Regions from separate parts of the Kribbella sp. NPDC004138 genome, predicted to be linked through region 2. Evidence: riboswitches for the same ligand, from Rfam matches in the RefSeq annotation. Region 2 holds a riboswitch; the other holds the start of a gene.
What was found. A riboswitch is a leader RNA that binds a small molecule or an ion and turns the genes downstream of it on or off. The one in region 2 is predicted to bind S-adenosylmethionine.
Positions count from the first base shown of each region.

Region 1 (15,436 bases), on a different contig from region 2:
TGCTCGAGACATGGCGGTCCGCCACCGACGTGCCGATCGTCGCCGGTGTCGGCGTACCGAAGGCGACTGCGGCGCAGTCGCTGGAGGACGCCGCGGACGCGACGGTGGAGATGGCACGGGCCGCTGCGGCTGGCGGGGCCGACGCGGTGATGGTCTATCCGCTGGCAGCGCTGGGCGAGCGGCCGGACGGTCACGCGCAGGCGGTCGCGCTGCACGAGCGCGTCGCGGCCGAGAGCGGGCTGCCGCTCGTCGGGTTCTACCTGCACGGCGAGGCGGGCGGGTATCCGTATCCGCCCGAGCTGATCCGCGATCTGCTGTCGCTGGACGCGATGCTCGGCGTGAAGACGGCGACGCTCGACCGCGCGATCGGCTGCCAGGACGCGATCTGGGCCGGGCGCGGCACCGGCAAGCTCCTGATCACCGGCGAGGACCGGATGTACGGGCCGTCGTTCATGTGGGGCGCGGACACGGCGCTCGTCGGGATCGCGTCGGCGCAGGTCGAGCTGTCGGCCGCCGTACTGCGGGCCTGGACGGCCGGCGACCACTCGGGGTTCCTGACCGCGTCGGAGCGGCTGGACCGGTTCGCGGCGGCGACGTTCTACGCGCCGATCGAGGGCTACGTGCAGCGGATGCTGTGGGCGGCCGAGTGGGAGGGACTGGTGCCGGCCGCGGCCGCCCACGACCCGTACGGACCGGAGCTGCCGCCGGGCGAGCGCGATCTGGTGATCCGCTGCCTCGAGGAGCTGCACTAGCCAGGGAGCAGTGAGGTGGCGCGCTCCCTCCTTCGCTCCACCACACCGACGCTCCCCGGGCCCACCGCAAGGGGTGGCGGCAATTGTGGTATTGACCGAAACTAGGAGAGCAAGGCCTGAACGTCAAGATCTCGGAGCCCGCTGCGCTATTCTGCGACTTGAGGGCCAGACCAGAAGTCGTCGGAGGACCGCCGTGAGGATCTGCTCAGCTCCAGGGTGTGGCTGATGGCGCTTGCGGTGGGGGTGGTCGGGCCTGAGGACCTGGTCCAGCGGGTGACCGTGGTCGGCGCCCCCAGCGGGACCACACTGCTGCCGCTGCCGTACCGGCACGAGACCGAGGCCGTCGAGCTCGTCGAGCAGGCGCACAGCGCCGTCGACGCGTTCCTGTTCACCGGCGTCGTCCCGTACACGATCGCCACCGAGGCCGGGGTGATCGACCGGCCCGCGATGTACGTCTCGTACGACGGGGCGACCCTGCTGCGCGCACTGGTCGAGCTGCTGCGGCTCGGGCACAACGTCACCCGGTTCTCGATCGACACGCTGCGGCGGGCCGAGGTCCTGGAGACCCTGATCGAGGCGAAGCTGCCGACGGACCAGATCCAGGTGCTGCCGTACCGGCCGGGCCTGACGTCGGACGACATCGTCGCGTTCCACCGCACCGCGCGGGACAAGCACGACACGAAGGTCGCGATCAGCTGCTTGGGCTCGGCGTTCCACCTGATCGAGAACGAGATGCCGTCCGTGCGGCTCGCGCCGTCGCGGTACTCGATCCGCTCCACCCTGCAGGCGCTGATCCTGACCACCACCGGCCAGCACGTCGGCGACGCCCAGGTCGCGCTCGGCGTCATCGACCTCCCCGAGCCCGACGACGCGCTGGCCGCCGACCTCATCACCCTCGGCGGCAGCCTCGCGGCGCTGCCCGACGGCCGGCACCTCGTCGTCACCACCCGCGGGCTGCTCGAACAGGCCACCGAACAGTTCTCCCGGATGCCGCTGCTCGACCACCTCGCGGCCCGGCACACCACGGCGTACGTCGGTTTCGGCGTCGGCCGGACGGCAGCCGAAGCCGAGGCGCTCGCCCGCCGCGCAGTCGGCCGCGCCGCCTCGATCGGCACTGTTGCCGGGGTGGTCTCGATGTCCGACGACGTCGAGATCGTCATCGAACCCTCCGGCGAACAGCCGGCCGGCGCCCGCGGCACCGAAAGCCTCCCGCTCCTGGCCCGCCGGGTCGGCCTCAACACCCAAACCCTCGCCCGCATGCGAGAACTCACCGCCACCCTCCCCAACGGCCTCACCACCCAAGACGTAGCCGACCACCTCGCCGTCCAACTCCGCACCGCCCGCCGAGTCCTCAAACGCCTCGAACGAGCCGGCCTCGCCGCCCCCACCGGCACCCAACAACACGGCCGCACCGGCCGCCCACCCACCGTGTACCTGATCCGCCTGTAACTACGGGGTGATGACGGTGACGCCTGGTGGAGTGCCGTTGGAGAGGGCGGCGAGGGCGGCAGGGGTTTCGGTCAGGGTGATGGTACGGGTGATCAGCTGGGTTGGGTTGAGCTTGCCTTGGGCAACCAGATCCAGCATCTCGGGGTAAGCATGGGCCGGCATGCCGTGGCTGCCCAGCCAGGAGAGTTCCTGGCCGATGAGGCGGCCTACGTCCAACTGGACGCCGTTGGGGAGGAGGCCGACCTGGACGTGGCGGCCGCGGGGGCGGAGAGCTGTCAATGCTTGCTGGACGATGTCGCTGGACCCGAGTGCGTCGATGGTCACATGTGCACCGCCGAGATCGCGCAGTTGGCTGACCGTGTCGGCGGAGGCTTCGAGGATCTGAGAAGCGCCGTAGGTGCGGGCCAGCTCGAGCGCCGCCGGATTGGTGTCGATGGCGATCACCTCAGCACCCAGAGCGGCGGCGATCATGACGGCGGAGAGACCGACGCCGCCGCAGCCGAAGATTGCGACGCGTTCGCCGGCGACGACCTTGCCGACCTGGTGGACGGCGCGGAACGACGTGGCGAAGCGGCACCCCAGGCCAGCGGCGGTGGCGAAGTCCATGTCGTCGGGCAGCCGGACCAGGTTCACCGCGGCATACGGTACGGCGACGTATTCGGCGAATGATCCCCAGTAGTTGAACCCGGGCTGCAGCTGATTCGGGCACACCTGCTGGTCACCGGCAAGGCACTGCTCACACGAGCCGCATGCACAGATGAACGGCGTCGTGACCCGATCCCCGACCGCCCACCCGGTCACACCGGCGCCGACCGCGGCAATCGTCCCGGCCAGCTCATGCCCCGGCACATGCGGCAGCACGATGTCGGAGTCATGCCCCATCCACCCGTGCCAATCGCTGCGGCACAGCCCCGTCGCCTCAACCCGCAGTACGACCGCCCCGGCAGCCGGCGAGGGCTCAGGCACGTCCCGAACCTCAGGCAGTACGCCGTACTCCGCAACTACGACCGCTCGCATCCCAGAATCCTAAGCCGCGCCGACTCGTGGCGATCGGCTCCCACCCCATCCACCGAGTCGTGGAAATCGGCGCCGAGCGCCAGCCGAAATCCACGACTCGACAACCGGGGCGGGGAGGCGTCAGCCGCCGGCGACCGCGGGGATGATGGAGACCTGGCCGCCGTCCTTGATGGTGGTCTGCAGGCCTTCGGCGAAGCGGACGTCGTCGTCGTCGACGTACACGTTGACGAAGCGGCGGAGTTCGCCCGCGTCGTCCAGGACGCGGCCCTTGATGCCGGGGTACGACGCGTCGAGCGAGTCGAGCACCTCGGTCAGCGTCGTGCCCTCGGCGGACACCTCGGACACGCCCTGGGTGTAGGGCCGCAGGATGGTCGGGACGCGAACGCTCACACTCACTGCAGGCCTGCCTTCACGAAGGCGTCGTACGACGCGGGGATGGTCACCTTGGGGCCGACCCGGTCGGCCACGGCGTCGAGCGTCTTGAGCCCGTCGCCGGAGTTGATGATCACCGTCTCGGCCTCGGGGTCGAGCTGGCCGGTCGCGATCAGCTTCTTCAGCGTCGCGACGGTCACCCCGCCCGCGGTCTCGGCGAAGATGCCCTCGGTGCGGGCCAGCAGCTGGATGCCCTCGACGACCTCGTCGTCGCTGACGTCCTCGATCGCGCCGCCGGTCCGGCGGGCGACGTCCAGCACGTACGGCCCGTCGGCCGGATTGCCGATCGCCAGCGACTTCGCGATCGTGTCCGGGCGCACCGGCTTGACCACGTCGTGCCCGTCGCGGAACGCCTGCGCGACGGGCGAACAGCCGGTCGCCTGCGCGCCGTACACCTTGTAGTCGGTGGCGTCGACGAGGCCCAGTTTGCCGAGCTCGGTGAAGCCCTTGTCGATCTTGGTCAGCTGCGACCCGGACGCGACCGGGATCACGATCTGCTGCGGCAGCCGCCAGCCGAGCTGCTCGGCGATCTCGAAGGCGAGCGTCTTGGAGCCTTCGGAGTAGTACGGGCGGACGTTCACGTTCACGAACGCCCAGCCCTCCTCCTCGCCGGCGATCTCGGAGGCGAGCTTGTTCACGTCGTCGTAGTTGCCCTCGACCGCGACCAGCGTCCCGCCGTACACAGCGGTCGTGATCACCTTCGGGCGCTCGAGGTCGTGCGGGATGAACACGACCGAGCGGATGCCGGCCCGGGCGGCGGCCGCGGCGACCGCGTTCGCCAGGTTGCCGGTCGACGGGCAGGCGAAGACCTTCATGCCGAGCTCGCGGGTGGCGCTCAGAGCGGAGGCGACGACGCGGTCCTTGAAGGAGTGCGTCGGGTTGCCCGAGTCGTCCTTCACCCACAGCTTGCGCAGCCCGAGCTCGCGGGCCAGGTTCTGCGCGTCGACGAGCCGGGTGTAGCCGGGCTCGGTGTTCGGGAAGCTGGCCACGTCCACGGGGACGGGCAGCAGCGGCTGGTACCGCCAGATGTTCTTCGGGCCGGCCTCGATCTGCTCGCGGGTGATGTTCGGGTACTCGTATCCGACCTCGAGCGGGCCGAAGCACTCCATACAGGCGTAGAACGGGCCGAGCGGCGACTTCGCCCCACAGGCGCGACAGCTCAGGTGCGTACCGTTGCCGAAGGCACCTTCACGGATCGTGTGGGTGGCGGTCAGGCTCATGAGTGAGGTTCCCTCCTCATCTTCCCCGGTCGCCGGATCTCGGCGCGGGACGGATTTGGCACCGTTCCCTCGCGGAGAGCCCCGGACGGGGTCTCGACGGGGAGGGTTGCCGGGACGTCAACGGGCCGTTTCCCTCAGTCCCTCTGGATGAGCTCCCCCGAGATTACCCAATCGGGTCCATATTGTGTCCCGCGTTCCCAGTATTCGAGACGCGGGATCTCAGCCCCGGCGCTCCAGGAAGCGCATCACCGGCGTCGCCGCGACCCCGTGCACAACGACGCTCAGGATCACCGTGAACCCCAGAGTCGCCCAGAGCCACGGCAGGTCGTCCCGGAAATGCGCTCCGACCGCGGCGAGGTAGTACACCGACGACACGCCGCGGACGCCGAACGCCGCCGTCGCCCAGCGTTCGGACCGCCGGAGTCCCGAGCGCGCGAGCGACAGCCACCCGAACAGCGGACGAACCACGAAGACCAGCAGTACGCCGACAGCGGCGCCGGCGACCGTGAGCGGCTTCAGCAGCCCGGCGGTGACCGCGGCGCCGAGCAGGAGCAGGACGCCCCAGGTGAGGATGTGTTCGAGCTCACCGATGAAGTCGTGCAGCTCGCCGTGGAACGCGTGCTTGCTCTCCACCGAGCGCAGCGTGAGCGCCGCGACGAACACAGCGACGAACCCGTACCCGTGGAGCACCTGGGTGAGCCCGTACACCCCGACCGTCAGAGCAAGCGCGAGCACCGGCTCCCGGGCCTCCGACAGCCGCAGGCTCCGGGACGGCGCCGAGAACGTCATCCGCCCGAGCAACCAGCCCGCCCCGAAGCCGATCGCGACCCCGATCAGCGACTTCCCGACCACGTCCCAGGCGACCCACTGCCACGGCGACAGGGTCTTGGTCGCGACGAAGACCGCCAGGTACACGAACGGCGCCGCCATCCCGTCGTTCAGGCCCGCCTCGGACGTGAGCGCGAACCGCACCTCGTCGTCCTCGTCGAGCTCGGCGTCCTCGCCGGTCGTCGGCCCCTCCACCTGGACGTCGGACGCGAGCACCGGATCCGTCGGCGCCAGCACCGCCGCGATCAGGAGTGCGGTCGCCGGAGCGAGCCCGAGCAGCCAACCCGCCCCGGCCAGCGCCGCGATCCCGGCCGGCATCGCGACGAACAGCAACCGCCAGGTGACTGCCCAGGTGAGCAGGCTGATCGGCCGGTCAATGGCCAGGCCGACGCCCATCAGCGCGACGATCACGGTCAGCGCCGCCAGGTGCTTCGTCAGCGCCGGTTGCGCGATCGGACTCAGGTGAGCGCGGTCGACGGCGAGGCCGAGGACCAGGCCCGCACCGAGGAAGGCGATCGGCGCGGAAACGGCGTACCGCGCCAGTAACCGGGGCAGTACGGCACCGAGCAGCAGGGCCAGGCCTGCCACGAGATACAGGCCGTCCCCGTTGATGATCATCGTCAGGCACCTGTGCCCAGGGCTACCTCAGGCGATGCGTGGCCCCCGGCGTGTGGGTGGGCAGGGACTTGCGCGGACCGAAGCGAGGATGGCCGATGCCTGCCAGCTCGATCAGGCGCTGCACCCGGAAGCGGTGACCGCGGTACGGCTCGATCAGTTCGGCGCAGCCGTCGTCGTCGAGCTCCTCGCCGATCAGCGCGTACGACACGTTCCGCGACACGTGGTAGTCCGCGAACGAGAAGGCGTCCGCGTCGCCGTGAGCCCGCTGGCGCACCTCGGCCGCCGTCCACACGCCGACTCCCGGCAGCGACCGCAGCCGCCGCTCGATCTCCGCGGAGTCACTCAGCTCGAGCGTCCGCTCCAGCGCCTTCGCCCGGGTCGCGGCCGTGATGACGACCCGCGATCGCCGGCCCTCGACCCCGGCGCGCAACCACTGCCAGGACGGGATCTGCCGCCACTCCTCCGGCGCCGGCGGCACCATCATCACCCGGTTGCCCTGCTGATGAGGCCCTGGCGCCGGCTCGCCGTACTCCCGCAGCAGCAGTCGCCACGCCCGGAAGGCCTCCTTGCCGGTCACCACCTGCTCGATCCCGGCGGCCGCCATCGCCTCGAACACCGCCCGGGTCCGCGGCACCCGCAGATGCGGGAAGCGCCGCGCCGCGTCCACCAGCACCCGGTGCTCGGGCAGCGGCTCGAACCCTTCCCAGCTGTCCCGGTCGCCGAGCAGCTCCGGCACCCCGTCGAGCGCCCACTCGGCCCCCGGCCCCCACGCCTCGGCCTCGACGGATCCGGCATGCGGCGTCAGCCGCAACAGCACCGGCCCCTCCGGAGTCCGCGTCGCCCGCCACACCGTCCGCCGCGCCGCGTCGAACACGTACGCCGGATCGCCGGGCCCCTTGCGCAACCCGCCGATCACCGACTGCGGATCCACCACCCGCCCAGGACGCCACATCCGCACCGAACTCACCCGCCAAGTCTGACCTACCCCACCGACAGGGTCCCTAACGACAGGACGTACACAGGTACGTACATGGGTCCGCACGCATGCCGAACCCAGGCAGCGGCGCGGGAAGGCAGACACCTCCTGTCCTTCGGCACCGATCGGATCGATACTGAGCGGTATGACCGCCTGGCAGTGGGTGAAGTTGGTGGGGAACTTTCTCAACCTGTCGACGCTCGCGGGTGGGCTGGTCGGCGTGCTCGGACGGGCGACGTTCTCCCGGGGACCGCGGGGCTTGTACTTCGCGAACGAGTACAAGCTCGGCTTTCCGATCGCCGGCGCGTTCACGATCGGCAACGTCGTACTCAGCAAGCACGACCGCACCTACTTCGACAACGCGGCCCTGGTCCGGCACGAGGAGCGGCACTCGTGGCAGTACTTCTGCCTGATCGGCCTGCTGATGCTCCCGCTGTACGTCGTGGGCGTGGTCGTCTCGTTCCTGCTCACCGGCGACCCGGCGTCGCGGAACCCGTTCGAGCGGCTCGCGAACCTGAAGGACGGCGGCTACGTCGAGCGGCCGATCCAGCCGATCGGCAAGACCGTGACGCAGACCCTCAGCGTGCTGAGATCGCGTCCGAAAGCGCCGTGAGGACGGTCACCACACCGCTCGGGTCGTCGACGACGACATCCGCGGCCTCGATCAGCTCGGCGGCGTTCGAGGACCGCGTGGCCAGCAGTACGGCGCGCAGCCCGGCCTCCCGCTCGGCCTGGATCGCCCGGTACGCCGCCAGGTCGCCGAGGTCGTCACCGGCGTACAGGATCGATCGCGCGCCGGTCGACTCGATCAGGCCGCGGAGCGCGACGCCCTTGTCGATCCCGGGCGGCCGCAGCTCGAGCACGAGGTTGCCCGGCTCGAGCCGCAACGAAGTCTCCTCGGCGAGCGCGGTCAACGGCGCCCGGAGCAGTTCGAAGGCCCCGACCGGATCGTCCAGCCGGCGGGTGTGCACGGCCAGCGAGCTGTCCTTGTCCTCCACGAACGCGTCCGGTACGCCGGCCTCGCGCAACAGTCCCGGCAGCCGGTCCCGAGCCGTCGTGACACCGGGCGGCACCGGCTCACTCGTCACCATGCCGGTGGCGGCGTCCCAGCGCTCCAGCCCGTAGTGCCCGAGGACGACGAGATTCCCGAGCCCCGGGTGACCGCTCACCCCGGACAGTTCGGTGGCGACCAGCGCGGGCCGGCCGGTGACGATCGCGACCTGGTTCACGCTCCGGGCGAGCCGGGCCAGCGCGTCCAGAGCGCCCTCGACCGGGCGGGACAACGCCGGGTCCTCGACCAGCGGCGAGAGGACGCCGTCGAAGTCCGACGAGATCACGGCACTCGCCGGGTCCGAGACGATGGCTTCCCAGCCTTCCCGTCCCGCCTCGGTCTGAATGACCGGAGTACTCATCCTGAGTAGTCCGAGGTCAGGATCACGGTCAGGCGATCCTTCTTCATGTTGTCCAGCGCACCCTTGGTCCGGCCGACACCGATGTCGCGGGCGAGTTGGTTGGCGGCGTCGAGCATGCCCGGCGGGTAGTACACCGTGCTCTCGGCGATCTTGCCGTGCCAGTTGTCCGGGGAGCCGGCCACGGTCCAGCCGGCTTGCCGCGCGCGGCTCGCGACCGAGTCGGCCAAGCCCTTTTGCGAGGTGTTGTTGTACACCTCGATCGCCGGGCGCTCCTCGGCCGGGATCGTGACCGGCTGCGTCGGCTTCGGCGGCTGCGTGGCCTGTGTCGTCTCTGACGGCTGGCTCGGCTGGGTGGTGGGCTCGGTGGACGGCGGCTCGCTGCTGGGTGCGGTCGTCGGCGCGGGAGTCGGCTCAGCGGACGGCTTGGTGGACGGCTTCGGCACGCTGGCCCCGACCGTCGAAGGCCCGGTGGACGGCTTCTCCGACGCCTTCGGCGTGCTCGCGCCGGCCGGCTTCTCGTCGGCCTTGCTGTCGTGCCCACGGGTCCCGAACAGCACGAGCAGTCCGGCCACGATCGCGACCACAGCAGCCACGGCAACGAAGGAGGACAGCACCTGCCCCTGCTCGCCCCGCGGGCGCGGAGCAGCAAGGCACGCCCTGAGGCGGCGGGACATGGTCAGACCTCGATGCCCAGGCGGCGAGCGGAGCGGGCGCGCTGGCGGGCGGCGCGGAGGCGGCGCAGGCGCTTGACCAGCAGCGGGTCGTGCGCGAGGGCCTCGGGGCGGTCGATCAGTGCGTTCAGGACCTGGTAGTAGCGGGTCGCCGACATCTGGAACTGGTCCCGGATCGCCTGCTCCTTCGCACCGGCGTACTTCCACCAGTGCCGCTCGAAGGCGAGGATCTGGCCGTCCCTCTCAGAGAGCCCGGCGACGACCGGCAGCGCAGCTTCGGCGGGGCCGGGAGAGCTGGCGTTGGCGCTGTCCATCTGCTGCTGACTCCTGTGCGGTCGGTGATCGTCCGTCCGCCAGCCACTCTACGTGCAGAACGACAGCCATGTCATTCACCGCCGGACCGACACGAAGCGTGTCGCTGACAAGGCAACCGGACGCAGCCAACTCTGGCAGGATCGTTCCAGTGAGCTCAACTTCTTCCAGCGTGGCGCTCGTGGAGGAGTTGCAGGGGCGGATTCGTGAGGTCGACCAGCTGGTCAACGCCGTCTGCACTCCGAATCCCGCGGCGCTCACCGATGCCGCCCGTCTCGACACCGAGCGTGACGAAGGGCGGGTCCGTAGCCCGCTGCACGGCGTACCCGTGCTGGTCAAGGACAACATCGACACCGCCGGCCTGCCGACCACAGCCGGCTCGCTGGCGCTGGCCGACCAGCCACCGCCGCCGGAGGACGCGCCGCTGGTCCGCCGGTTGCGCGCGGCGGGCTGCGTGATCCTGGGCAAGACGAACCTGAGCGAGTGGGCGAACTTCCGCGGCTCGGCCTCCTCGTCCGGCTGGAGCGCGTACGGCGGCCTGACCCGCAACCCGTACGCGTTGAACCGGTCGGCGGGCGGCTCCTCCTCCGGGTCCGGCGCGGCCGTCGCGGCCGGGCTCGCCGACTACGCGATCGGCACCGAGACCAACGGCTCGATCGTCTGCCCGGCCGCGCTGAACGGCGTGGTCGGCCTGAAGCCCACCGTCGGGCTCATCTCGCAGCAGGGCATCGTCCCGATCTCGCACTCGCAGGACACCGCCGGACCGATGACGAAGACGGTTACTCAGACGGCTGCGCTGCTCTCGGTCCTCACCGGCGGTCACACCGACTACACCGAGTACTGCCGCGGCGCGGACCTCAGCAACGTGCGCATCGGCGTACCGCGCGGTCCGCTCTGGGGCTACTCGACCGGCCTGGACCAGGTGACCGAGCGTGCGCTGGAGCTCCTCAGTCAGTGCGGAGCGACGCTGGTCGACCACTTGTCGTTGCCGACACCGGGCGGCGACGAGGACCAACTGCAGGTGCTCTCCCACGAGCTGAAGGTCGACATGGCGGCGTACCTCGCCACCCGTGCGCACGGCGGTCCGCGAACGCTCGACGACCTGATCGCGTTCAACAACCAGCATGCGGACCAGGAGCTGCAGTGGTTCGGCCAGGAGCTGTTCGAGCGCGCCGCGGCCACCGAGGGTCTCGACGCCCCGGTGTACGTCGCTGCCCGCCTCACCGCGCTCCGCGCCGGGCGGGACGGCATCGACAACCTGCTGCGTGACAACCAGCTCGACGCGCTGGTCAGCCCGTCGTACTCGCCGGCCTGGGCGATCGACCTGGTGAACGGCGACCACGTTCTCGGAAGTTCGTCGTCACACGCCGCTCTGGCGGGCTATCCGCTGCTTTCGGTGCCGTCCGGGACGGTCGCCGGACTGCCGGTCGGGATCACGATCAGCGGTACGGCGCGAAGTGAGGTCACGCTCATTCGCTTGGCTCACGCCTTCGAAACCGCGAGAATCGTTGCAGACGGACCGTTCCCGACCCCGGAGTTCACACAGTGGGTATAGATCGCGTCAGGTGGGGAATCGTTGCAACCGGCAACATTTCGACCCAGTTCACGCACGATCTGGCGCTGCTCCCGGACGATGCGGTCGTGGCCGCGGTCGCGTCCCGCTCCGAGGAGAGCGCGCGGAAGTTCGCCGCCGAGTTCGGTATCCCGCACGCGTACGACGACTACCGGCGACTGATCGACTCCGGCGAGGTCGACGTGATCTACGTCGGGACCCCGCACCCGCAGCACTACGCGATCGCCCGGACGGCGCTGCAGGCCGGCGTCGCCGTGCTGTGCGAGAAGCCCGTCACGCTGACCGCGGCGCAGGCCAAGGACCTGATCGCACTCGCCGCCGAGCACCGGACGTTGTTCGCCGAGGCGATGTGGATGCGCACCAACCCGGTGATCCAGGCGGTCTTCGCGGACCTGGAGCGCGGCGTGATCGGCGAGCCGCAGCAGGTGGTCGCGGACTTCGCCTTCCACAAACCCGCACTGCCGGCGCGCCTGCTCGACCCGGCGCTCGGGGGAGGCTCGCTGATGGACGGCGGCATCTACCCGATGACGTTCGCCTACCTGGCGCTCGGCCGGCCAGCGGAGGTGAAGGCGGTCGGTTCGCTCAACCAGGACGGGATCGACCTGAACGTCGCGATGGCCTGGCGGTACGATTCGGGCGCGGTCGCCGCGCTGACCTGCGGCCTGCGCTCGCAGAACCCGTGGGTCGCGTCGATCAGCGGCCCGGACGGCAACCTGCAGCTCCCGCACCGCTTCCACCACCCCGAGTACTACGTGCGCACGACCGCTTCCGGAGCGGAGCGGATCGACGTCCCGACGCATGGCCGTGGGTACCACTACGAGGCGGCAGAAGTGATCCGCGCGCTGCGCCAGGGACTGATCGAGGTTCCGGCTCTCCCCCACGCCGGCACGCTCGAGATCCTCGAACTGCTCGACGAGACCCGGAGCCAGATCGGGGTTCGCTACCCCGGTGACGACGACGACCTGAGTGGATGACGCTGAAGATGCCGAACGGTAGGAGTTCCTTCGTTGTGGTGGCCAACCGGCTGCCGGTCGACCGGACCGAGATGCCCGACGGCAGCACCGCGTGGCGCCGAAGTCCCGGAGGCCTGGTGACCGCGCTGGCGCCGGTGATGCAGGGCCACCACGGCGCCTGGATCGGCTGGACCGGCAGCCCCGACGAGAAGCTGGACCCGTTCGACAACGACGGCATGCACCTGGTGCCGGTGATGCTGTCCGCCGAGGACGTGCAGCTGTACTACGAGGGTTTCTCGAACGCGACGCTCTGGCCGCTGTACCACGACGTGATCGTGGCGCCGGAGTTCCACCGCGAGTGGTGGGAGTCGTACGTCGCGGTCAACCGGCGGTTCGCGGAGGCCGCCGCGGAGGCCGCCGACGACAACGCCGACGTCTGGGTGCACGACTACCAGCTGCAACTGGTCCCGGCGATGCTGCGCCGGCTGCGTCCCGACGTACGGATCGGGTTCTTCCTGCACATCCCGTTCCCGCCGACCGAGCTGTTCGCGCAGATGCCGTGGCGGCGGCAGATCCTGGACGGCCTGATGGGCGCCGACCTGGTCGGCTTCCAGCGGCCCGGCGCGGCGTCGAACTTCGCCCGGCTGGCCCGCAACCGGATGGGCCTGCGGACCCGCGGCGACCGTATCCACCTGCCGGACGACCGGATCGTCCGGGCGAAGGCGTTCCCGATCTCGATCGACGTCAACGAGCTGGAGAAGCTCGCCCGGCAGCCGGAGACCACCGCGCGGGCGGCCGAGATGCGCGAGGAGGTCGGCAACCCGACGCACATCCTGCTCGGCGTCGACCGGCTCGACTACACCAAGGGCATCCGGCAGCGGCTGCGGGCGTTCGGCGAGCTGCTGGACGAGAAGCGGATCTCGGTCGACGACGCGGTGTTCATCCAGGTCGCGACGCCGTCCCGGGAGCGGGTCGAGCAGTACCGCGTGCTCCGCGACGAGATCGAGCTGCTGGTCGGGCGGATCAACGGCGAGCACGGCCGGATCGGTACGCCGGCGATCAACTACCTGCACACGACGTACTCGCGGACCGAGATGGCCGCGCTGCTCCGGGCCGCGGACGTCGCGGTCGTGACCCCGCTGCGGGACGGCATGAACCTGGTCGCCAAGGAGTACGTGTCGACGCGGTACGACGACACCGGAGCGCTGGTGCTGAGCGAGTTCGCCGGGGCGGCGGACGAGTTCCGGCAGGCGTTCCTGGTCAACCCGCACGACATCAACGGCATGAAGGACACGATCGTCGACGCGATGAACACCGACGACCGGCAGCTCGGCCGCCGGATGAAGGCGATGCGCAAGCACCTGGCCGCGCACGACGTGAACGTCTGGGCGCAGACCTTCCTGAAGGCTCTGCATGACGAGGACTGACGGGAAGGTCCTCGCGCTGGACCTGGGTACGTCCTCGGCGCGGGCACTCGTCCTGGCGGCGGACGACGCCACACCGATCCCGGGCGCGCTCGCACGGCACAAGATCTCCCCGGCCTACGGCCACGACGGCTCGGCGACGCTCGACCTGCACGAGTACGTCGAGGGCCTGCTCGGCTGTCTCGACGAGCTCGAGCAGAACGGCCACCTGGACGGCATCGGCGCGATCGTGCTGTCCTCGCAGTGGCACTCGATCGTTGCCCTCGACGCCAAAGGCGCGGCGCGCACCCCGGTGATCACGTGGGCCGACACCCGCTCGGTCGACCTCGGTCTCTGGACGTCGTTCGACGAGCACGCCTTCCACGCCCGCACCGGCGCGTGGCTGCACCGCCTGTACTGGACCCGCCGGATCCCCTGGCTGCTGTCCACCGCCTCCGCCGATCAGTTCGCCGGCCTGCCGGACCTGGTGCTGGAGCGGTTGACGGGTGAGCGCGTCACGTCGGTCTCGGTCGCCTCCGGGACCGGCACACTCGACCTCGCCACCGGTGCGTACGACGACGAGGCGCTGGAGATCGCCGGTGTGACGGCCGACCAGCTGCCGCCGATCGTGCCGACCGGGTGGACTGGCACGTTGTCGGCCGAGTACGCACGCCGCTGGCCCGGGCTGGTCGGCGTACCCGTGCATCCGCCGACCGGTGACGGAGCCGCGTCGAACGTCGGCACCGGCGGGTACGACGCGGGCACCGCCGCGGTGACCGTGGGGACCTCGGCCGCCGTACGGGTCGTGCACCCGATCGAGAACGCGCCGGAGCTGCCCTGGGAGCTCTGGCGGTACCGGGTCGACGACAAGCGCGCCGTGACCGGTATGGCGTTCTCCGCGGCCGGGAACCTGCACGCCTGGCTGACCGGCGTCCTACGGCTGGAGTCCGACGAACCGGCCGGCGTCGAGATCGGGACGACGAACGCGATCGCGATCCCGTTCATGGCCGGCACCAGGCCGCCCGCCGTCGTACCCGGCGGGTCCGGGGTGTACTTCGGCCTGTCGTTCGACGACACCCCGGCCGCCCTGCTCGCCGCGGCCCTGCAAGGCGCCTCGCTGGAGATCGACCGCGGGCTGCGGACCCTCGACACGCTGTTCGGGCAGCAGCTCGACGTCGTCCTCGGCGGCGGCGGGATCGACGCCTCGCAGTGGTGGCGCCGCTGCCTGACCGCGACCTTCGCCCGCCCCACCACGGTCTGTGCCGAGCCGGAGGTCGGCGCGCGGGGCGCGGCCGCCGTGGCGCTCGGCCTCTCCCCCGAGCCGGGCGGCGAGCACCTCACCCCGGTCGCCGACGAGGTGGCCCGCCTGGCCGCCCTGCGGGCGCGCTACGAGCCCCTGCGCGAGCTGGCTGTCCAGGCTTCGGCCCTCTGAATCGGCAAGCTCGACAGGATGTGTCCGGTCCGTCCGGCCACGCTCACGCTCAGCGGGACGGCCGATCCCGCCTAGTGGACGTATACATCCTGTCGAGCTGCCGCTCTACTGCGGTTGCGGTACGGCCGGGATACTGCCGCAGGACGAGGCGGTCGGGCGGGCGGCCACGTACTGTGAAGGCATGGAACGGCTCATCCGGTTCTGCCGTGCCTCGGCGCGGCATCCGCTGGTGCTGGACCTTGCGCTCGCCCTGACGATCCTGCTGATCAACCTGCTGGTGCCCGGCGGCAAGCACGTCGGCGAGCGGATCGAGCTGAACGCGACGGTCGTCGTCCTGGCCGTCGTGGGTGCCGTTGCGCTCACGTTCCGGCGACGGGCGCCGATCACC
Region 1 is NZ_JBSGFZ010000001.1:319,572-335,007, reverse strand. It holds gene ACWEOO_RS01570 (dihydrodipicolinate synthase family protein) at 1-752, shown strand, start outside; gene ACWEOO_RS01565 (hypothetical protein) at 978-2,201, shown strand; gene ACWEOO_RS01560 (zinc-dependent alcohol dehydrogenase family protein) at 2,202-3,218, opposite strand; gene ACWEOO_RS01555 (ubiquitin-like small modifier protein 1) at 3,339-3,614, opposite strand; gene thrC (threonine synthase) at 3,611-4,870, opposite strand; SAM riboswitch class I at 4,884-5,024, opposite strand; gene ACWEOO_RS01545 (cation:proton antiporter) at 5,090-6,316, opposite strand; gene ACWEOO_RS01540 (DNA-3-methyladenine glycosylase family protein) at 6,339-7,283, opposite strand; gene ACWEOO_RS01535 (hypothetical protein) at 7,438-7,905, shown strand; gene otsB (trehalose-phosphatase) at 7,871-8,704, opposite strand; gene ACWEOO_RS01525 (LytR C-terminal domain-containing protein) at 8,701-9,378, opposite strand; gene ACWEOO_RS01520 (DUF3263 domain-containing protein) at 9,381-9,689, opposite strand; gene ACWEOO_RS01515 (amidase) at 9,758-11,242, shown strand; gene ACWEOO_RS01510 (Gfo/Idh/MocA family protein) at 11,233-12,234, shown strand; gene ACWEOO_RS01505 (alpha,alpha-trehalose-phosphate synthase (UDP-forming)) at 12,243-13,640, shown strand; gene ACWEOO_RS01500 (FGGY family carbohydrate kinase) at 13,627-15,048, shown strand; gene ACWEOO_RS01495 (sensor histidine kinase) at 15,230-15,436, shown strand, end outside.
Region 1: it holds a riboswitch for S-adenosylmethionine, as region 2 does, so the genes downstream of both, thrC (threonine synthase) here and ACWEOO_RS39695 (aminotransferase class V-fold PLP-dependent enzyme) in region 2, are expected to answer to the same signal.

Region 2 (15,436 bases):
TTCAGGCTACCCCGATCACCCCTCGAGTCCCACGTGTCACACGCCGATCACGCTGCCCCATCCGTAGCGTCACGACACGTGCGTACGCCGCCGCAGCCGCCCCAGGTGCCACAGCACGACGTACCAGGCGAGCGCGGCCAGGCCGCCGGACACGAGCCCGGACAGCACGAGCCGTACGGCGGTCTCCCCGGCGAACTCGCCGTCCACCCGGCCGAGCTCGACGATCGCGCCGGTGACGCCGAAGACCATCAAGGCGGCCAGCACGAGGTAGCGCACCCAATCAGGCACCCCCGGCTCGACAGCGGACGGTGCTGTACGGCGGTACCAGCGGTAGAGCCAGACGGCGAGGACGAGACAGCCACCGACGGTGCTGACGTACTGGAGGATGCGGTTCACGTCCCACGCTCCCGTCAGCTGAGCCCGGAAGAAGCCTGGGAATTCTCGGACGAAGTACCCGTCATAGTGCGTGAACGAGTCCCAGAGCACATGGGTCAGCGCACCCAGGACGGCGGAGACGACCATCCACACCAGATGGGGTCGGGCCGCACCAGGCAGGCGTGCGGCGAGCGCAGTCGGAGCCAGAGCCACCAGGGGTCGCTTGAGCACCACGTTGAAGACAAGAAGCAGCACGAGCGCCAGCAGCGGGTCCAGCCAGAGCGCCGACGTGAACTTGTGGGTGAGGGTCAGCGTGAAGTTGCCGTTGATCTGCGTGGCGATCCGGTAGATCGGCCCGACGTACAGCAGGTCGGGAGCCACCGCGCCGGCCACGAGAGCCGACGCCACCAACGGACGCCGGCACAGCGGAAGGACGGCCGCGGGGTGGGCAAGAGTGAACGGCACGGCGGCAGCCTAGGTGCGTGGCAGGTCGTGTTACGCGCCCGTGGTCCCGTCGAGTTGCTCCCGCAAGAGGTCTGCGTGGCCGCAGTGCCGGCTGTACTCGCCGATGAGGTGGATGTAGATCATCCGCAGCGTCGAATCGATGCCCTTGAACGTGAACCGCTCGTCCAGCGAGTGGCCGGCCGCCGCGTCGTCGGAGAGCTTCCACTCGGCGATCAGGCCTTCGTACGCCGCCTGCGCGTCGGCCGCCTCGATCCGCTCGAAGTCGGCGTCCTTGCCGAGCTCCAGCGGGAACACCGGCTCGGCGGGGACCTCGGCGAAGTGGATGCGGAACCAGATCCGCTCGACCTTGGTGAGGTGCCGGATCAGGCCGAGCAGCGACAGGTTGGAGGGCGGCGACGGCCGTTCGGCCAACTGCTCCGCGGTCAGCCCCGCGCACTTGAACAGCAACGTGCTGCGATAGAACTGCAGATAGCCTTGCAGCAGTTCGCGTTCCGGTGCGGTCAGCGAGCCGTCCGGCCGCTCGACCACAGGCGCTCTCCAGGTCATCGACTTCCTTACGTCATCCCACGATGTGTTCACTCATCTCATCACATGAGATAGTCACTGGCGGCAGCCGTATCCCGTTCGTTACCGTTCTCGGCAGGTCATGAGTGCCAGCGACAAGCCCCGGCTAGCTGGCCGGCAACCCTCCTCCGCGGTGGGGTGCCCCGGGTGAAGACCAGGCCGTGCGGATACCCCGTTCGGCAAGTGCGGACTTCCCTGGGAGCATCGTCATGTCGATCCTGTCCATCCTCGAGCCGGCCAGTACGACGACTTCGCGGCCGACCGTCACGCGTCAGGTCACCGGAAACATCCCCGCCACCGTCGGTTCGGACCTGCTGGTCCCGCTCGCCGACGGCCGGGTCACCGACTACGCGAACTTCGACCACGGCGCGAGCGCCCCGTGTCTGGAGTCCGTCCGGGCCAGTGTCGAGGCGGCCCTGCCGTCGTACGCGTCGGTGCACCGCGGCAACGGCTACGCCTCGCGGATCACCACCCAGTGGTACGAGCGGGCCCGCGCCGAGGTGCACGGCTTCGTCGGCGCCCGCGCGGACGACCAGGTGATCTTCACCCGGCAGACGACCGACGCCCTGAACCTGCTCGCCCACGCGGTGCCGGCCGACGCGACCGTGATCGTCTTCGAGTCCGAGCACCACGCCGCGCTGCTGCCGTGGCCCGCCGAGCGGACCGTCCGCCTCGGGGCCCCGTCCAGCCCGACCGAGGCCGTGACCCGGGTCGCCGACGCGCTCCGTCAGGCGCCCGAAGGTCCTCGCCTCGTCATGGTCACCGGAGCGTCCAACGTCACCGGCGAGATCTTCCCGATCGCCGACATCGCCAAGGTGGCCAAGGCCCACGGCGCGCGGGTCTGCCTCGACGCCGCACAGCTCGCTCCGCACCGCGCGGTCGACATCGCCGCTCTGGATGTCGACTGGGTCGCCCTGTCCGGTCACAAGCTCTACGCGCCGTACGGCGCCGGCGCACTGATCGGCCGCTCCGACTGGCTCGACGCCGCCGACCCGTACCTGTACGGCGGTGGCGCGACCCACGCCGTCACGGGCGACACCGTGGTGTGGACGACCGGACCGGCCCGCCACGAGGGCGGCTCCCCCAACGTCATCGGCGCCATCGCCCTGGCCAGCGCGTGCGCCGCGATCAGCAAGCACCGCGACGCCATCGAGCAGCACGAGCGCAGCCTGCTGGCCCGGCTGCGCACCGGACTCGCCCAGATCGACGGCGTCACGACGTACTCGATCTTCGGCGAGGAGGCCGACCGCGTCGGCACGGTCTGTTTCACGCTCGCCGGCCGGACTTCGACGCTGGTGTCCGCGGCGCTGAGCGCCGAGTACGGCATCGGTGTCAGGGACGGCAAGTTCTGCGCCCACCCGCTGGTCGGCCACCTGCTTGCCGACTCCCTTGAGCACGGTACGGCGGTCCGCGCCAGCCTCGGCCTCGGGGCGACCCGTGAGCACGTGGACCGGCTCGTCAACGCCGTCCGTACGCTGGCCACGACCGGTCCGCGCACGGAGTACACGGAGAGCGCCCACGGCTGTCAGCCGGCGGACGACCCGCGGGACCTTCAGGCCCCGCGGATCTGGTAGCCACAAGCAGCTCTCCTACTGCTCGGGAGGTACGAGACCTACATGGTGAGCAGCGAACGCCAGTAGGTCCGCCCACTCCGCCGCGATCATCGCGGCGGGCTTTCCGAAGCCATGGCCGGTGTTGACCTCGACCCGGGTCAAGACTGGTCGCGGACCGGACTGGGCATGCTGCAGCGCCGCGATGAACTTGTGGCTGTGCAACGGAACCACCCTGTCGTCGTGGTCCCCCGTGACCACCAGCGTGGCCGGGTACGACGTCCCGTCGCTGACGCGATGCAGCGGCGAGTACGCCAGCAGGTCCTCGAACTGCTCCGGATCGTCCGGCGAGCCGTAGTCGGACGCCCAGGCCGCACCAACGGTGAACTTGTGGAAGCGCAGCATGTCCAGGACACCCACACCGGGCAATGCGACCGCGAACAGGTCCGGTCGCTGCGTCATGACGGCACCGACGAGCAGCCCGCCGTTGCTGCGACCGTGAACGGCCAGCTGCGCCGGAGTCGTCACGCCGGTGTCCCGCAGATCCTCGGCAACCGCGATGAAGTCGTCGAAGACGTTCTGCTTGTTCTTGAGCCGCCCTGCGTCGTGCCACTCGGTTCCGTACTCGCCGCCGCCACGCAGGTTGGTGATGACCAGCACGCCACCGGCAGCAAGCCATGCCGGCCAGCCGGGCCGGTAGTCGGCCTGGATCGGGATACGGAACCCGCCGTACCCCCACATGAGCGTCGGGCGCGGCTCGGAGAAGTCCAGGTCCGACCTGGTGATCAAGAAGTAGGGCACCGGTCCGGTCCGGCGTGTCACGGTGACCTGAGGCGGCGTGAAGCCTCCGGAGCCACGAACCAGCTCCGGCAGCACGCGTACGTCGCCTGACCCGGTCGAGACGACGTACGACAGCGTGGGGTCGGTCGTCGTCGACAGGCCGATGAACAGCTCGTCGTACTCCGGCCCGGCGTTGAGCCCGACCACACCGCCACCAGGCACGTCGACGACGCGCTCACCGGAGCCGTCCAGCGCGTAGAGCGTCAGCACCGGCTGCGCGTCGACGAGCGTCAACGTGGCGAGGCCGTCCGCCGTACCGCGGACTGCCTGCAGCGTCGACTCTCCCTCCGGGATCAGGTCGGTAAATGAACCGTCCAGCGTCGACAGCACCACCCGGCCGCGGGACGCGTCCCGGTCGGTGCGCAGGACCAGCTGGTCGCCGGACATCCGCACGAAGGCGATCTCGTCCGCGAACTCGTCGACCACCTTTACCGGCTCGCCCAGGCCGTCGGAGGTGATCGGGTAGATCCAGAGCCGGGTGGCGTGGTCGGTCCCCTCGGTGATGTGGACGACGAGGTACCGGTCGTCGTCGGACACCTCGGGAGTGATGAAGTACCGCTCGTTGTCCGGGAAGCTCAGCAGCAGCTCGTCTTCGGACTGCGGCGTACCGACGCGGTGCAGCATCAGCCGTCCGCCGGACAGGGACGTCGTCTCCGTGCCTTCGCTGCGCCCGCTCGCCGGGTAGTGCAGATACAGGTACGCCGAACTGTCGGGGAGCCACGTCGCCTCGCAGAACTTGGCCTCCGACACCTGGTCGTCGACAGGCCTTCGGTTGGCGATGTCGAGCAGCCGGAACGTCGTCCAGTCGCTGCCGCTCTCGTTGACGCCGTACGCGAAGTACTTGCCGTCAGGGCTCACGGTGAACGAGCCCAGCGAGTCCGTGCCGTCCTCGGACAGCGTGTTCGGGTCGATCAGCACCCGGCCCGCGGACAGCAGCTCGTCGAGCGAGCCGGCGACAAAGATCACGTCCTGAGCCTGGGTGCCGTCGTTGCGGCCGACGAAGTACCAGCCCGACTTCTTCACGGGCACACCGGCCCGCGGCCGCGCGAGGATCGCAGCCATCGTGGCCTGGAACCAGCCACGCTCGGGGTAGTCGGCCAGCTCGGCCTGGGTGAATGCGTTCTGCCGGTCGACCCAGTCCTGGGTATCGCTCGAGTCAGGGTCTTCCAGCCAGCGGTAAGGGTCGGCGATCTGGTGCCCGTGCAACGTCTCGACCACATCGTCGCGGCGGCTCTCGGGATAGACGGTCATGGACACAACCTACTGGCGGACTCAGCGGCCTGCCGTCACACTGCGAGCGTGACCACCACGCGACCGGTCGACGACAACGCGGCCCAGGTGCGGGTCGCCGCCGCCGTGGCCGGCCCGCGGATCCGGCTGGACGTCCTGCAGCGAGTCGCCGGTCTCACCAGCGACGAGTTCGCGGACGCGGTCGACGTACTGATCCGTGGCGGTGCGATCGTCGTGGCACCGGACACGGGCGAGTCGTGGTTCGCCGACGAGTCGGTACGCCGGGACACCGAAGCGCGGCTGGTCCTGAGCCGGCGCGCCGACCTGCACCGCCGTACGGCCGAGGTGCTCGAAGCGGACGCAGGCGCCGACACGGCCGAGATCGCACGGCACTGGGCCGGGGCCGTAGCGGCAACGCCTGATCCGCTCGAACGGGCAGCGCTCCAGCTCCGCCTCGCGACGGCATCCGTCCGCGCCGGTGATCTCGCGACGGCCCACGCTGCCACGCGCAGCGCCGTCGCGATCGCGAGGAGCGCGAAAGCAGCCGAGCTGCTCGCCCAGGCAGCCGTCACGCTCGAGCCGATCGGCCAGTCGGACTGGGACGGCGACATCGACCAGTGGTGTACCGAGGCACTCGCCGCAGCACACAGCTCGCCGAGGACGAGAGTCCGGTTGCTGGCCCGGCAGTCGCAGGCGGCTGTCTACCTCGCGCGGTGGAGTGAGGCGCTCCGAGCCAGCAGTGACGCGCTGGCCCAGGCCGAGGCGCTGCAAGATCCGTCCCTTCTCGTGGAAGCGCTGACCGCGCGCCAGCTCGCGACGAGCGGACCTGACGACGTGGCCGAACTGGCCGCCGCCGCGGACCGGATGATCGAGCTTGGTACGTCGACCATTCGCGCCGAAGTGGAGCTGCGCGGGCGACTCTGGCGCGTCGACACGCTCTGGTACGCCGGTGACCTGGCCGCGATCGGCGGCGAGACCGGCCGGATCGCAAGCTGTGCGGGGCGTGCGGGCGGCCCGCAGGGTCGATGGCACGTCCTGATCACCCGAGCGTCACTGGCCGCCGCCCGCGCCGAGTTCGACGACGCCGAGACGCTGCTCGACGAAGCGCTCACCGTCTTCCGCAGCATCGGTCATCCGGCGGCGCACGGTGCGGAGGTCGCGTTCCGGCTGGTGCTCGGCCATCATCGCGGCCACTCCCCCGAACTGCTGGGCAGTGCCGTCTGGCAGTTCGGAACCGACGCCCGCTGGGATCTCGCCGCCCGGCTGACCCGCGCGTTCGTGCTCGTCGACGCCGGCCGGACGGATGAGGCAGCGGCTCTGTACCAACGCTGCGGCCGGCCCGAGTCGTGGCCGGACTGGCGCGCGGGCGAGCTGCTGCTGAACACCATCGGCGCGCGGGTCGCGGCCGCGATCGGCGCGACCGACGACGTACGACGCTTCCGGGACCGCCTGGAGGCCCGCCGCGGCTGGTACGTCGTGGGCGGCGCGGGCGCGACCAACTTCCTCGGACCGGTCGACCTCGTCCTCGGGGTCTGCGCCGCGGCCCTCGACGAACCGGACGCTGCGGTCGCGGACCTCCGAACGGCCGAAGCGCGCTGCCGCAGCATCGGCGCGCCGGGCTTCGCGGTCGAGTCTGCCTGCCTGCTGGCCGAGACCCATCAGCGGTTCGGCGACGAATCCCGGGCGCGGGCTGTGGCCCGGGACGCGCTCGATCTGGCGCAGGCACTCGGCATGACGCCCTGGGTGGAACGCCTCCGGAGCCTGGCGGTCGCGCCGGACCCGTTGAGCCCACGCGAGCGCGAGGTCGCACGACTCGTCGCGAACGGCCTGAGCAACCGCGAGATCGCCGCCAGGCTCGTCATCTCCGAACGCACCGCGCAGAATCACGTCCAGCACATCCTCGACAAGCTCGGCTTCGCGAACCGCGCCCAGGTCGCGGCCTGGGCGAGCACCGGTCTGAGTACCGACTGAGCAATTCGGACGATGTGACGATGACCCAAGGTGGCGGACGCTCGGACCATGCACAACGATCAGACCGGCGCCGACCGCGACCTGTGGGACCAGGTCACGACGCGCTACTACGCCGACCGCACCGGGGGCACACCCGCCGCCGGGTTCCTCGAGCGCACCGAATCCGCTCGTGCCGCCGAAATCCCCGGCACCACGCCGCGGGTCGACCTGTACGTCGATCCCGTCTGCCCGTACACGTGGGTCGTGGCGTGCTGGCTCCGCGAAGTTGCCCAGCGCCGTACCCTCGATCTCCGGTACCACGTGATGAGCCTGCTGATGCTCAACGAGCACCGCGCCGTCGACGAGACCTACCGCGCGAAACTCGGCGAGATGACCGGTCCGTCAAGGGTCGCGACCGCGGTGGTCGCACACCACGGACCAGAAGCGTTCCGGGCCTGGCACACCGCGTTCGGCGAGCGGATCTTCGACCACTGGCGTTATCCGTCGACCGCCGAGTACCGCGCCGCCTCGACCGAGGCGCTCGTCGCCGCCGGGCTGCCGGTCACGCTCGCCGAGGCGGCCGATTCCGCGACGTACGACGCGGCGCTGCGCCGCAGCCACGACGAAGGCACCATGCCGGTCGGCATCGACGGCGGCACACCCGTCCTGCACCTCGACGGGTCCGCGTTCTTCGGGCCTGTTCTCAACGCGGTCCCCCGCGGCGACGACGCCGTACGCCTGTTCGACGGCATTCGCCTGCTCACCGGCTGCCGCGACTTCTTCGAACTCAAGCGCACCCGCACCAGCCCGCCGGACGTGCGCTACCGGCCCACCGACGGAAAGGCGCGGTCATGAACGACGACGAACTCTGGACCGCGATCGACACGCAAAGAGCCCGTACAGCCGACCTGCTCGCGACACTGACCACCGACGACTGGGCGCACCGCTCGCTGTGTGCGGGCTGGACCGTCCGCGACGTCGCCGGCCACCTGACCCTGCAGCAGATGACGCTCGGCGCCGCCCTCCGCCTCGCACTCAAGCATCCCGGCATTCACAGCCTGAACTGGATCATCCAGGCCTCCGGGCGCGACCAGGCAGCGCTGCCGACCGAGCAGATCATCGGCGAGATCCGCGGCATGATCGGCTCCCGCAGGCACAACTTCGGCGTCACTCCGCGGGAGACGCTCATCGACATCGTCGTTCACGGGCAGGACATCGCGATCCCGATCGGCCGCTCGCTCCCGGTCCCGCCGGACGTCGCCGCGACGGCGGCCACGCGCGTCTGGGAATGCCGCGGCAGCCGGATGTCGAGGGTCTTCAAGTCGCTGCCGTACGACGGGCTCCGTCTGGTTGCCGACGACATCGACTGGAGCGTCGGCGACGGGTCGGAGCTGCGCGGCCCGATGCTCTCGTTGCTCCTGCTGCTCACCGGGCGCCGCGTCGTCCTGCCGCAGCTCGACGGTCCGGGCGCGGAGGTCCTGCACGGCGTGTGACGTCGTACCCGCCGGCCCCGGTGGGCGGCATCCCGCACAAGCGCCGGAGCCGGTGGGTACGACTGGCCTTCTCAGGCCGGGGTGATGTCCTTGATCCAGAGAACCTTGCCGAACAGGTTGCGCAGCGAGACCGTGAACACGCCGGTCCGCGGGTCGATCGACGTGTGACCGAAGAACTGGTTGCCGCCGGCCGGCGACTGGTTCGCGAAGTCGGCCGCCTTCGAGAACACGACCTCCGGCCCGAAGGTGCTGTCCAGGGCGTTCGGACCGAACGTGCCGGCGTTGATCGGACCGGCCACGATCTCCCAGAACGGGTCGAAGTCGGTGAACGCCGCCCGCGACGGGTCGTAGTGGTGCGCCGCGCAGTAGTGCACGTCGGCGGTCAACCAGATCGCGTTGCGGACCTTGCGCTTCTTGAACTGGCTCAGCACCCAGGCGATCTCGTGCTCGCGGCCGCCGGGCGCGCCGGGCAGACCGTTCCCGACCGCCTCGATCAGGTTGCCGTCCGGCACCAGCAGGCCGAGCGGCATGTCGCTGGCGATCACCTTCCAGGCCGCCCGCGACGCCGCCACCTCACGCACCAGCCAGGCGGCCTGCTCGGCACCGAGCATCGCCACCGGCCCGGCGGTCGACGGCACCGGGTTCGCGCCGCGGTACGTACGCATGTCCAGGCAGAACACGTCGAGCAGCGGACCGTAGCTCACCTTGCGGTAGATCCGGTCCCGGCCCGCGGCGTGCTCCATCGGCAAGTACTCGAGGAACGCCTTCTTCGCCCGCGCCGCGAGCACGTCGACGCGCCGCTCGGTGTAGCGGTCGTCGGTGAGGATCTCCCCCGGGTACCAGTTGTTCAGCGTCTCGTGGTCGTCCCACTGCGCGATCAGCGGTACGTCGGCGTACAGCGAGCGCACGTTGCCGTCGAGCAGGTTGTACTTGTACCGGCCGCGGTACTCGGCGAGCGTCTCGGCGACCTTCGCGACCTCCTCGGTCACCACGTTCCGCCAGACGGTGCCGTCGGCAACTTTCAGCTCGGCCTGGATCGGGCCGTCGGCGTAGATGTTGTCGCCGGAGTGCAGGAAGAAGTCCGGCCGGGTGTCGTGCATCGCCTTGTACGCGACCATGCCGCCGAGGTCCGGGTTGATGCCGTACCCCTGCCCCGCGGTGTCGCCGGTGAACACGAACGACACCGGCCGGTTGCGGCCCGGCGTGCCGAACGAGCCGTCGAGCGTCTGCCCGATCCGGCCGTTCTCGTCCTCGAAGCCGATCCGGTAGTCGTAGCGCTGACCGGGGCGCAGGCCACGCAACGGCAGCCGCGCGGTGAAGTCGTCGGCGGCGTCCGTCTTCGGGCCGCGCAGGCAGATCGCCCGGTCGAAACGGCCGTGGCTGGTCAGCTGGACGACCAGCCGGCCCGGGCGGTCGGCGCGCGACCACACGACGGCCGAGTTCGGCGTCACGTCGGCGCTCGCGACGCCCGAGGGCAGCGCGGCGCGGTCACGGCGGACGAGATTCGGTGCCGCGGACGCGACGCCTGGCAGGGCCAACGACGCACTGGCGACGGAAGATGCGGCCAAGAGCTGGCGGCGACTCAGTTTCATGTCCCGAAGGTGCGCTCCACGAGTGACCGCCGGGTGACAGCCTGGCCAACTCCACGGCAAATCACCCACCGGCCGCGATCGCAGGCCCGCGCCCGCAACGACTAGACGGCGCGGATCCGTAGGCTGCAGGCATGTGGTGGGGTCTGCTGTGTGCGCTGGCAGCCGCGGTCGCCTACGGCGTGGCCTCGGTGCTGCAGGCTGCCGCTGCCGGGTCGGACACCTCCGAGAACATCAGCACCCACGGACTGGTCCGGATCGTCGCGCAGTGGCGGTTCCTGGCCGGCATCGCCCTGGACGCCGTCGGCTTCGCCCTGCAGTTGGCTGCACTGCAGGTTCTCCCGCTGTTCCTCGTCCAGTCCGCGCTCGCGGCCAGTCTGGCGGTGACCGCGCTCGCGGCCTGGCCCCTGGGCGTCCGGCTGGGCCGCGTCGAATGGGCCGCCGTCGGGGCGGTCTGTGTCGGGCTGGGATTGCTGGGGATCTCGGCCAGCACCGAGGGCAACGCCACGGTCGGCCGCGGGTTCGAGATTGCACTCGCCGGACTGGTGATGCTGCTCGCCCTCGCCAGGGTCGCGAGCCGACTGGTCCCGCGGCGGCTTCGCGCCGCCGTGCTGGGCCTGATCGCCGGACTGGGCTTCGGCGTCGTCGCCATCTGCGGCCGGATCATTCCCAGCCTGCGCCCGGCGGACCTGCTCACCGAGCCGGCCACGTACATCGCGATCGTCAGCGGTGCGATGGCCATGCTCGGGTACGCCGCCGCGCTGCAGAGCGGCGGGGTGACAACCGCGACCGCGATGCTCGTCGTCGGCGAGACGTTCTTCCCGGCGATCGTCGGGCTGCTCGTGCTGGGCGATCGGCCGCGGCCCGGCTACGAGGCCGTGGCCGCGTGCGGCTTCGTGCTCGCGGTCGCCGCCGCGCTGGTGCTGGCCCGGTTCGGCGAACCCGGGCAGGTGGTCAGCGCGGAGGCGGGATCTCCCCCGAGCCACGGATCGTGAGCTTGACCGGGACACGGACCGTGCGGCCGGGGCGGTGCGGTTCCGGGAGACGCTCGGTCATCAGCTGGATCGCCGTTCGGGCCATCACGTCGGCCGACTGCGCGACCGCCGTCAGGCCGGGGCTGAGCAGGTCGCCGAGCTGCAGGTCGTCGAACGACACCAGCGCCACCTTGTCCCGGCGGCCGGCCAGGCCCCGCAGTACCTCCGCGGTCGTCATGTTGTTGGCCGACAGCAGAGCGGTGGCCGGGTCGGGGCGGTCGAGGACGGCCGACAGCGTGATGCCGATGCCCTCGGTGGTCGGCTCGGACAGGTGGACGAGGTCCTCGTCGACTCCGATCCCGTGCCGGGCCATTGCCGCCCGGTAGGCCACCACCCGCTCCCGCGCGGTGAAGATCCGCTCGTCGTCGCCCAGGTACGCGATCCGCCGGTGGCCCTGCCGGACCAGGTGGTCGATCGCCTGGTCGATACCGCCCGCGTTGTCGGCGAGCACGGCGTCCGCCTCGATGCCGTGCGCGGGCCGGTCGATCGTGACGACCGCCATCCCGGCGTCGACGTGCGGAGCGAGGTAGTCCTGGGTCTCCCCGATCGGCGCCATGATCAGCGCGTCCGGGCGCCGGGCGACGAACTCCAGGCAGACGTCGCGCTCCCGGTCCGGGTCCTCGTCGGTCAGTCCGATCATGACGACCGAGCCGGACGAGCGCGCCCACAGCTCGACCGCGCGGCCGAGCGAGGCGAAGAACGGGTCGCCGATGTCGCGGATCACCACGGCGATCGTGCCGGTCTTGCCGCGGCGCAGCATCCGGGCCGACTCGTTCGGCGTGTAGTTCAGCTCTTTGATCGCCGCCTGGACCTTGGCGGTCAGCTCCGGGCTGACGTTCGGCTCCTCGTTCACCACCCGGGACACGGTCTTCAGTGCGACCCCGGCCCGGGCGGCGACCTCCTTCATCGTGGGCCGGCGCTGGCCCGTCCCGTTCACCCCGCTGACACTCATCGCCGGCCCACCTTCCTCTGCTCGCGGAGCAGGTTACACCGGGTGATCAGCTTTCGACCACGACCGGAATGATCATCGGGCGCCGGCGGTGGGTGTCGCTGACCCATTTGCCGACCACCCGGCGGATCACCTGCTGCAGCTGGTACATGTCGTCGACGCCGCTGCCGATCGCCTTCTCGATCTCGGCCTCGATCTTCGGCTTCAGGTCGTCGAACACGGTGTCGTCCTCGGCGAACCCGCGGGCCTGGATCTCCGGCCCGGCGGTCAGCTTGCCGGTCACCGAGTCCATCACCGCGATCACCGAGATGAAGCCCTCGTCGCCGAGGATCCGGCGGTCCTTGAGCGAGGTCTCGGTGATGTCGCCGACGGTCGAGCCGTCCACGAACACGTACCCGCAGTCGACCTTGCCGGCCACCACGGCCTTGCGGTCGATCAGGTCGACCACCACGCCGTCCTCGACGACGACCACGTTCTCCCGCGGTACGCCGGTCTGCACCGCGAGATCCGCGTTCGCGTGCAGGTGCCGGACCTCGCCGTGCACCGGCATCACGTTGCGCGGCTTCACGATGTTGTAGCAGTACAGCAGCTCGCCCGCGCTCGCGTGCCCGGACACGTGCACCAGCGCGTTGCCCTTGTGGATCACGTTCGCACCGTGCCGGATCAGGCCGTTGATCACCCGGTACACCGAGTTCTCGTTGCCCGGGATCAGCGACGACGCCAGCACGACGGTGTCGCCCGGCTGCAGGTGGACGACGTTGTGGTCGTTGGCGGCGATCCGGGACAGCGCCGACATCGGCTCGCCCTGCGAACCGGTCGACACCAGCACCACCTGCTCCGGCGGGTAGTTGTCCAGGTCGCGCATGTCGATCAGCGTGTCGCCGGGCACCGTCAGGAACCCGAGGTCGCGGGCCACTCCCATGTTGCGGACCATCGAGCGGCCGACGTACGCGACCTTGCGGCGGTGTTTCACGGCGGCGTCCATGACCTGCTGGACGCGGTGCACGTGGGAGGCGAAACAGGCCACGATGATGCGCTGGTTCTTCGCCTTGGTGAAGACCCGGTCCAGCACCGGCGCGATGTCGCGCTCGTGGGTGGTGAAGCCGGGCACCTCGGAGTTCGTGGAGTCGACCATGAACAGGTCGACGCCCTCCTCGCCGAGCCGGGAGAACGCCCGCAGGTCGGTGATCCGGTTGTCGAGCGGCAGCTGGTCCATCTTGAAGTCGCCGGTGTGCAGCACGGTGCCGGCCGGCGTCTTGATCGCGACCGCGAGCGCGTCCGGGATCGAGTGGTTGACCGCGACGAACTCGCAGACGAACGGCCCGATCTGCAGCTTCTCGCCCTCGACCACGGTCTGCTGCGGCACGTTGCGGTGCCGGTGCTCCTTCAGCTTGCCCTCGAGCAGCGCGAGCGTGAGCTGCGACCCCACCACCGGGATGTCGCCCCGCTCACGCAGCAGGTAGGGCAACCCGCCGATGTGGTCCTCGTGGCCGTGCGTCAGGACCACCGCGACGACGTCGTCGAGGCGGTCCCGGATCGGCTCGAAGTCCGGCAGGATCAGGTCCACGCCGGGCTGGTTCTCGTCCGGGAAGAGTACGCCGCAGTCCACGATCAGCAGCTTGCCGTCGTACTCGAACACCGTCATGTTCCGGCCGACCTCGCCGAGGCCGCCGAGCGGGATGACCCGCAAAGCGCCCGGAGCGAGAGGTCCGGGCGCGGCGAGATCTGGATGGGGATGGCTCATGCAATCAGTCCTGCCTGCTTCAAGTCGGTGGTGAGCCGGTCCACTTGCTCGGCGGTCGCCTCAACCAACGGCAACCGGAGGGTCGCGTGCTCGATGACGCCGGCCAGCTTGAGCGCGGCCTTCACCATGATGGCGCCCTGGGTCCTGGTCATGATCGCCTCGACGGCGGGCACCAGCCGTCGCTCGATCTGTTGTGCTGCTCCGAGATCGCCGGCGACCACGGCGTCGATCAGCTGCCGGTACTCCCGGCTTGCCACGTGCGCCACGACACTCGCGATGCCGACCGCGCCGACCGCCATCGTGGCGAGATTCAGCTCGTCGGCACCGCAGTAGTAGAACAGATCGGTGTTCGCCAGCACCTTGGTGGTCCCCGCGAGGTCGCCCTTGGCGTCCTTCACCGCGACGATCCGCGGGTGCTCGGCGAGCGCGATCAGGGTCTCGGTCTTGATCTCGACCCCGGCCCGGGCGGGGATGTCGTACAGCATGTTCGGCAGGCCGGTGGCGTCGGCGACCGCGGTGAAGTGCGCGCGCAGCCCGTCCTGCGGAGGCTTGTTGTAGTACGGCGTGACGACGAGCAGGCCGTCCGCGCCGGCGGCCTCGGCCTGCCGCGCACACGCGATCGTGTGCGCGGTGTCGTTGGTCCCGACGCCGGCCACGAGCTTGATGCCGTCACCGACGGCCTCGCGGACCGCCTGGATGATCCGGACCTTCTCGTCGTCCGAGGTGGTCGGCGCCTCGCCGGTGGTGCCGTTCAGCACCAGGGCGTCGTTGCCGCCGTCCACGAGGTGCCTGGCGACCTTCTGGGCGGCGTCGAGATCGAGTGACCCGTCGGGGCGGAACGGCGTGATCATCGCGGTCGTCAGCCGGCCGAACGGCGGCGTCGACGAGGGCGTGGATTCTGGCGAGGACATGGGCCTCAGATTACCGCTCCCGACCCCTGAAGAAATGGGTAGGCCTGGTGGCTGTCCGCTCGGGGGTCCGGGCAGCCACCAGGCTCACTCGTCCTATCGGGCGCCGCTCGGTAGGCGTTACAGCTTCTGGCAAAAAAGTCCGGAAAAACTTCTGCAAATACTCTCCGTGAGGAAACGTACGCAATGTGTCCGGATTTCGATGCCTTAGTCTCATCCGCGTGTCGACACCTTCTGCTGCCACGCCTGCCGCCCGCCAGAGCCTGACGATGGTCTGCGCGACGATGGCCGGGGCGATCCCGCTGATGACGCTCGTGCTGTGGTTCGTGCTCGCGACCGACGGGATCGGCGAGTTCCCGACCGGCTGGCCGGTGCTGGTGGTGCCGGCCGCCGCCGTCGGCGCGTACTCGATCTGCGAACTGGCCGGCTTCCGTACTCCCCCGCTCGCGCACTCGGCGCGGTCGGCGGCCGAGATCGAGGCGGACTCGTGGCGCCGGTTCACCGCGTCGACGTTCACCCGGTTCGCGGTCTGTGAGGCCGTGTTCCTGATCTCCGTCGCGCTGTCGTTCGTGGCCGAGAGCTTCTGGGTCGTCCTGATCGGCGCCGCCCTGGCGCTGCCGCTGTTCTTCTGGGAGGCGTGGCCGGGCGAGCGCAACCAGCGCCGGTTCGCCGCGGCGCTCGAGTCCGGCGGCATCCCGTCGTACCTGACGGGCCGGCTCCAAGACTGAGGTCAGGAGCGACCGGC
Region 2 is NZ_JBSGFZ010000042.1:194-15,629, forward strand. It holds gene ACWEOO_RS39685 (DUF4184 family protein) at 70-840, opposite strand; gene ACWEOO_RS39690 (DinB family protein) at 871-1,386, opposite strand; SAM riboswitch class IV at 1,483-1,596, shown strand; gene ACWEOO_RS39695 (aminotransferase class V-fold PLP-dependent enzyme) at 1,614-2,978, shown strand; gene ACWEOO_RS39700 (prolyl oligopeptidase family serine peptidase) at 2,994-5,045, opposite strand; gene ACWEOO_RS39705 (LuxR C-terminal-related transcriptional regulator) at 5,094-6,995, shown strand; gene ACWEOO_RS39710 (mycothiol-dependent nitroreductase Rv2466c family protein) at 7,044-7,829, shown strand; gene ACWEOO_RS39715 (maleylpyruvate isomerase family mycothiol-dependent enzyme) at 7,826-8,467, shown strand; gene ACWEOO_RS39720 (alkaline phosphatase D family protein) at 8,539-10,059, opposite strand; gene ACWEOO_RS39725 (hypothetical protein) at 10,191-11,051, shown strand; gene ACWEOO_RS39730 (LacI family DNA-binding transcriptional regulator) at 11,011-12,042, opposite strand; gene ACWEOO_RS39735 (ribonuclease J) at 12,089-13,783, opposite strand; gene dapA (4-hydroxy-tetrahydrodipicolinate synthase) at 13,780-14,694, opposite strand; gene ACWEOO_RS39745 (hypothetical protein) at 14,913-15,419, shown strand; gene ACWEOO_RS39750 (metal-dependent hydrolase) at 15,422-15,436, opposite strand, start outside.